2 regions of the Hydrogenovibrio thermophilus genome follow, and region 1 is predicted to be linked to the other one. Evidence: predicted binding sites of a transcription regulator. Region 1 holds the regulator's gene; the other holds the start of a gene.
The links. The regulator PhoB, encoded in region 1, activates phosphate uptake and scavenging genes when phosphate is short. The targets are predictions, from matches to a motif close to GNNTGTCATAAAACTGTCANAT.
Positions count from the first base shown of each region.

Region 2: a site for PhoB is predicted at 1,421-1,442, ahead of EPV75_RS11230 (GNAT family N-acyltransferase). Genes of this name have one in related genera too.

Region 1 is NZ_CP035033.1:719,803-723,224, reverse strand. It holds gene EPV75_RS03335 (inorganic phosphate transporter) at 1-156, shown strand, start outside; gene phoR (phosphate regulon sensor histidine kinase PhoR) at 291-1,574, opposite strand; gene phoB (phosphate regulon transcriptional regulator PhoB) at 1,590-2,282, opposite strand; gene phoU (phosphate signaling complex protein PhoU) at 2,295-3,029, opposite strand; gene pstB (phosphate ABC transporter ATP-binding protein PstB) at 3,243-3,422, opposite strand, start outside.
Region 2 is NZ_CP035033.1:2,405,672-2,409,093, reverse strand. It holds gene EPV75_RS11230 (GNAT family N-acyltransferase) at 1-1,277, opposite strand, end outside; gene EPV75_RS11225 (ABC transporter permease) at 1,445-2,254, shown strand; gene EPV75_RS11220 (protein adenylyltransferase SelO) at 2,421-3,422, shown strand, end outside.

The sequences.
Region 1 (3,422 bases):
AAAGAACGTAAATCCTTGAATAAGGTGTATCAGAAAGAGCTGGTCAAACGTTCGGCCTTCTTGAAAATCGTCGCCGCGTGGGTCATCACCGTCCCGGTTTCCGGCATTCTGGCGGCGATGATTTACTTCACGATCCGCGGTATGATGCTGCCATAACCCAATGGCTGTAATCGGTCTTCCGATTCGTCAAGACATCATTCATTTTAACCAGGCCTGGCTATTTTCATTTCCGCCAGGCCTGGTCATTCCCTACTATCCAGAGTCATCGCAACCCTGATGACATCCGTCGTTTAATGCACGGCCTTGCTGCGCGGAAAATCGCACCGGAAGCTTGACCCTTTACCCAACTGGCTTTTAATCACCAACTTGGCATCATGACGTTCCAGGATGTGCTTGACGATGGCCAACCCCAAACCGGTGCCACCGGTGTCGCGTGAACGTGCCGTATCGACACGATAAAAACGTTCGGTCAGGCGACTGATGTGTTCCTGCGAAATCCCGATGCCGGTGTCGTCCACCTGAAAGTGCGGCCCTTTTGCGTCTTCGTACCAGCGCACGGTGATTTGCCCGCCTTCCGGCGTATAACGGATGGCGTTGGAAATCAGGTTCATCAACACACTCTTCAGCGGTTCTTCGTAACCTTTCAACGCCAGACTCTCGTCCAACTCAAACCTAAAACTGTGTTTTCCTTGGCTCATCTGAGTGGCGTCCTGTTCCATTTTTTTGAGGATGGGAGCAATCGGAACGGTTTTCTCCTTACCGACCAGCGTTTCCGATTCCATGGCCGAAAGCGTCAGCAAATCGTTGATGATGGACTGCATCCGTTCGGATTGGTTGTGCATCTGTTCCAACGGCTTCACCCACATGGAATCCGGTTCTTGGCCGTCCATCATCACTTCGATGTAACCGTTCAATACGGTCAGCGGCGTACGCAGTTCATGTGACGCATTGGCAATGAAATCACGGCGGATTTGCGCCAGATTGTAAAGCTCGTGAATGTCCTTGACGATCAGCAGCTTATGTTCCTGAAAATACGGGAATAATTTCAGATTGAACACCCGAGGAATCCCGTTGAGTGAAGATAAAATCACCGATTTTTCATAACGCCCCGACTTGAGGTACTGAATGAAATCCGGGTGCCGCAGCAGATTTTCGATTTTACGATGGGTATCACTGTGTTTCAGCTTGAACAGCTTTTTGGCGGAATTGTTAAACCATTCAATTTGATTGGATTCATTCAGCGAGATAATGGCGTCCGGAATCGTCATGGACGCGGCCAGGAATTGCTCGGATTTGTAAAACTGTAAGTCGGCGTGCTTTTCCAGCGAACGCTGTTTGCGTGAGACCAGATACCCTAACTCGCCCCACAGACCGGAGCCAGGTGGATAAGACACATTAGGCGTGCCCTTCATCCAAAGTTCGAAGCGATAGATACTGTACAATTGACGGGCGATATAGAACAGCAAATAACCGAAAAAGGTGGCCATCCACCAATCGGTCATCCATGCGATGAACAGGGCGAGCCACACACTGGTGATGACCCAGGTGAGTTCCCGCGTAATTCCTTTTGACACTGAATCGTTTTCCTCTTATTCAACAGAGAAACGATAGCCAGCACCTCTTACGGTTTGAATCGTATCGGCTGCCCCGACGGGCTCCAATAGTTTTCTGAGACGCCGAATGTGAACATCGACGGTTCTCTCTTCGACCACGACATTCTCCCCCCACACCTGGTCCAGCAACTGGACACGGGTATAAACACGGTTGGAATGCGTCATGAAGAAATGCATCAACTTGAACTCTGTTGGCCCAAGTTTAACTTCTTGGTCATTGACTGTAAAACGGTAACTGGATAAATCCAGCTTCAAATCGCCGGAACGCACCACGTCCAGCGCATTCTTTTCGGGGGATTGACGTCGCAGCAAGGCCTTGACCCGTGCCACCAAGGCTCGCGGCGAAAAGGGTTTGACGACGTAATCGTCGGCACCCGCATCAAAACCCTGCACCTGGTCGTTTTCCTCACCACGGGCCGTCAGCATGATAATCGGAATGCCGGCGGTCTGGTCGTTCTGACGAATACGCTGAGCCAGCGAAACACCCGACACGCCCGGCAACATCCAATCCAATAACACGCAGTCCGGCTGGTGTTCCAACAACAGTTTCCAGCCTTGCTCTGCATTCGGGGCTTCGATGACCTTATAATTCGCCGCTGTTAACGTGAAATTCAACATATCGCGAATGGCGGCTTCATCTTCGACCACTAAAATGCATTGCTCTGTCATAAATCTTTCCCGTTAAGATTCCAGCTCGCTCAAGAACTCGTTTAAGCGTTCGCTGTCTAGGTTACGCATATCCATCCCTTGAACCAGGTAGATGATGCTTTCCACAATGTTTCTGGCATGATCCGATACACGCTCGGAAGCGCGCAATGCGATGATCATTTCCATCAGACATTCTACTTGATCCGGCATCTCTTTCAGAGAGGTTTTCAAATCCGCCATGGCATCGGCGAAAATGTCGTCGATCAATTCTTCTTCCTGAATGATTTTACCAGCCCCTTCGGTGGAAACGCGAGCAAAAGAATCCAGCGCAGTTTTCAGCATGGCGTTGGAGCGCGTGGAAATGTCCATCAATTCAACGTAGCCCGGCAATTCAGCGCACTTCACTTGGTGCTCTTTTCCGAACACGATGACCATTTTCGCGATCTTGACGATTTCGTCGCCCATACGCTCCAGATCGATGGCGATGCGAATCGCGGCAATGATCAAACGCAAATCGGAAGCCGTCGGTTGTTGGCGCGCCAATACTTTCGCGCACAAACGGTCGATTTCCATTTCCGCTTTATTAATTGCTTTGTCGAAGGCGATGATTTCCACCGCTTTTTCGGTATCGCCACTGCCCAAAGCGACCAACGCCGTTTCAAACTGGCGCTCGACCATGCCGCCCATTTCCAGAATGTGGTTGAACAAATCTTCCAGATTACGGTTCAGCATTTCCGAAATGTGTGAGCTGAATTCTTGTTTTTCCATGTGATGACTCTCCTGACTGTTCTTATAACTATAACTCAATACTCAACATTGAGAGCTTTGCACGAGTGGGACGCGAGGAAAAAATGAGATAAAATTTTTCTGAATCAGGCGGAAAACGAAGTTAATAGCTAGCTATTAACGAGTTTTTCAACGACATTCAGGAAGATTTTAGCTATTTTTAGCCGTGTACCCATCTCGTGTAAAGCTCTCAACTTAACCGTAACGACCGGAAATGTAATCTTCGGTACGTTTGACTTGCGGATTCGTGAACAGAGAGTCGGTATCGGTGTATTCGATCAAGTCTCCCATGTACATGAATGCGGTGTAATCGGACACACGAGCTGCCTGCTGCATGTTGTGCGTGACGATCAAAATCGTGAAGTCCTTTTTCAG
Region 2 (3,422 bases), 930 kb from region 1:
TAATCCAGGCTGCGCTTGCCCCAGTAACGTGGTTGCACGAAACTGCGGCCCATTTCCAGGGCATTGGGCAGATAAGGTTCGATGTCCGGTTTCAAGTCGAATAAGGTGCTGGTGTAAAGCCCGTCCATGCCGTTTTTCTCGATGATTTTCTGGCATTCGCCGATGCGATAGGCGCCGACAATTTCCAAATCCTCTTCGTCCCACAGCACCAAGTGGCGGTAGTCGGCATCGTATTTGTCCAAATCGAAGGCATCGCCGGTGCCTTCTTCCACCGTGCGGAAGGTCAGTTCGCGCAAGCGACCGATTTCACGCATCACCGGCGAATCGGCATCGTAATCGAACAGAAAGATTTTCTTGCCGTCCACCGTCTGGCCCAGTAGCTCGCCGTTTTTCAAATCCTTTTTCAAGGCCTTGCGGTTCACCGGGTGGGCGATGGTGTTTTCGGTTTCGAACGGCAGTTTGGCAATCGCTTTGCCGGGGTGGTTCAAACGGTAAACGTGTTTGCGGAGCAGCTTGGCGATTTTCGTCAGCGGCCAGTCGCATTTCGCCACCGATTTCCACGGAATCATCGGTCCGACATGGAAGGCGATTTGTTGGTCGTTCTTATTGAACATTTCCTTGACCAGCATCAGCGTGCCCAGCGGTTTGTACAGGGTGGACAAACCATAAAACAAAGCGGAGTTACGGGCGTCGATGTAAATCGGTAAAATCGGCGATTGGGTCTTTTTCGCCAATTTGAGGAAACCGTTTTTCCATTTGCCATCGCGCACGCCGTTCGGGCGGATGCGTGAGACTTCGCCCGCCGGGAAAATAATCACCGCCTCTTCGTTCTCCAACGCCTTGATCATGGTTTTGAAAAGTTCTTTATGGTTGGCCTTGTCGGACATATTGTCCACCGTTAAAAACAGCGACTGGAAGGGGTCGACATTGGCCAGCATTTCATTGGCGACGATGCGCACGTCCGGGCGAATGCTGCGGATGAATTTCAACAGTGCCAAACCGTCCAGCGAACCGATCGGGTGATTGGCGACGATGACCACGCGCCCTTCGGCCGGCACATTGTTGAAAGAACGGTTGTTGACCTGATAAGTGAAGTTATAATGTTCCAGGCTTTTGTCCAGGAACGCAAAACCGCGCAGGTGCTTGTTCTCTTCGATGAACTGGTTGATTTCGTTTTCGTAGGTGAGCTTTTTCAGAAATTTAATCAGCTGTTTGCCGCCCGGCTTCTGATTGAAATCGGGGTATTTTTCGAGAATGGTTTGTTCGATATTCAGCATAATGGTTTCTTCGTAACTCGTCTTCTTGGATAGCTCGGAGGGCACGTAGGACTCGTCTGGTACGTGCGGCGGTTCTACTCGTCTATTAACTGTATTATTCTGAGTTGTCCAGTTGACGTAGAAGTGACAAATGCGTGAGTTTCAAATGACGGTTGTGTAACAAAAATATGACAATGATTTCCCTGAGTTATTATGATTTGGCCGGCTTATCGGTGATGATTCTGCTGCTCGGCCTGTTGCTGCTATTGAACGGCTTCGAGCAAACGCGCCAGCTTTGGGTGGCGTCCGCACGCATGGTGGTGCAACTGCTGTTTATGGGCGTTTGGTTAAGCTGGGTGTTCAATGCCGACAGTTGGTTGCTGGTGGCCTTGGTGTCGGTGGTGATGCTGCTGTTCGCCGGTTATGAAATTCTCAAGCGTCAGACCTACCGTTTTCAAACCAATGGTTTGGTCTCCGGCTCGTTTGTGGTGGGATTGTTGTCGTTGTCGATGACCGCTTTGGTGTTGACGATTTTCTCGCTTACGCTGGTGATTCAGCCGCAACCTTGGTACGAAGCGCAATACGCCATTCCGTTGTTGGGGATGATTCTCGGCAATAGCATGACCGCCATCGGCCTTGGGTTGGATACCCTGACCAAAAGCGCCGTGAAACAGAAAGCGCAAATCGAAGCGCAACTGGCCTTGGGTTACACCGCCAAGGAAGCGCTGATGTTCCTGAAAAAGCAAAGCCTGCACACGGCGATGATTCCGGTCATCAATATGCTGGCCGCTGCCGGCATCGTATCCTTGCCCGGTATGATGACGGGGCAAATCCTCGCCGGCATCGACCCGATGGAAGCCGTCAAATACCAAATCATGATTATGTTTCTGATTACGGTGTCCACCGCCTCGGGTGTGCTGATTGCCTTGTGGCTGGCGCAGAAAAAACTGTTCGACCCACGGATGCGTCTGAACTTGTCACAGTTGGTAAAAAGCTGAAAACAGAAAAACGCCCAGACCTGCTCTTTGAAACCTGTCGGATTTGACAAGGCGCGTTATAATAACCTTAAAGCGCGCTCAGTCTTTGCCGAGTATTTGCCGAGTATTTGCCGAATATTTGCAGAACGTTCGCGCGATTCCGTCACCCCAAACCTCAGGTTGAACCATGTTACAGCACCCGTATCTCGAATTGCCGAAATCCTTTTTCCAACCCGTCTGGCCGGAGCCGCAGCAAAACGCGCGTCTCGTCGCGGTCAACCGGGCGCTGATGCAGGAAATCGATTGCGACTTGAGTGACGAACAATTGCTTGCGCTCACCGCCGGGCAATTGGAGGATGCCAGCTTGGCCGAGTTCGACTTGCAACCACTGGCACAAAAATACACCGGTCACCAGTTCGGCTATTACAACCCGGATTTGGGCGATGGCCGCGGATTGTTGCTGGGGCGTTGGGAAGACAAAAACGGCCAGGCCTGGGACTTTCACCTGAAAGGCGCCGGGCGCACGCCTTATTCCCGGCGCGGTGACGGCCGGGCGGTTTTGCGTTCGGTGATTCGCGAATACTTGGCGTCCGAAGCCTTGTTCGGGCTGGGCGTGCCCACTACGCGCGCCTTATCCATCGCCACCAGTGACGAACAAGTGCAGCGTGAAACCTTCGAACCGCGCGCCAGCTTGATGCGTGTCACGCCCAGCCACATCCGTTTCGGGCATTTTCAGTGGGCCGCCTCCAAAGGCCCGGCCACCCTTGAATTCCTGACCAATTTTGTGGTGGAACATCATTACCCGGAATTGCAGTCGCTAGAAGAGCCGCAACGCAGTGCCGCCTTGTTGAAAACCGTTTGCGAGCGCACCGCGGTGCTGATGGCGAAATGGCAAGCGGTGGGCTTCAATCACGGGGTGATGAATTCCGATAACATGTCCATTCTCGGCGAAACCTTCGACTTCGGGCCTTATGCCTTTTTCGACGATTTTCAAATCGAGTACATCTGCAATCATTCCGATTACGAAGGGCGTTACGCTTATAATCAGCAACCGAAAATCGGTGTCACCAATTGCCAACTGCTGGCGCACGCCTTCGATAAAGTGTTGGACGAAGCCGCGCAAAACGAAGCCTTGGAAGCCTTTGTGGAAACCTATAATCGCCAGTACATCGATGAGATGAATTGTAAA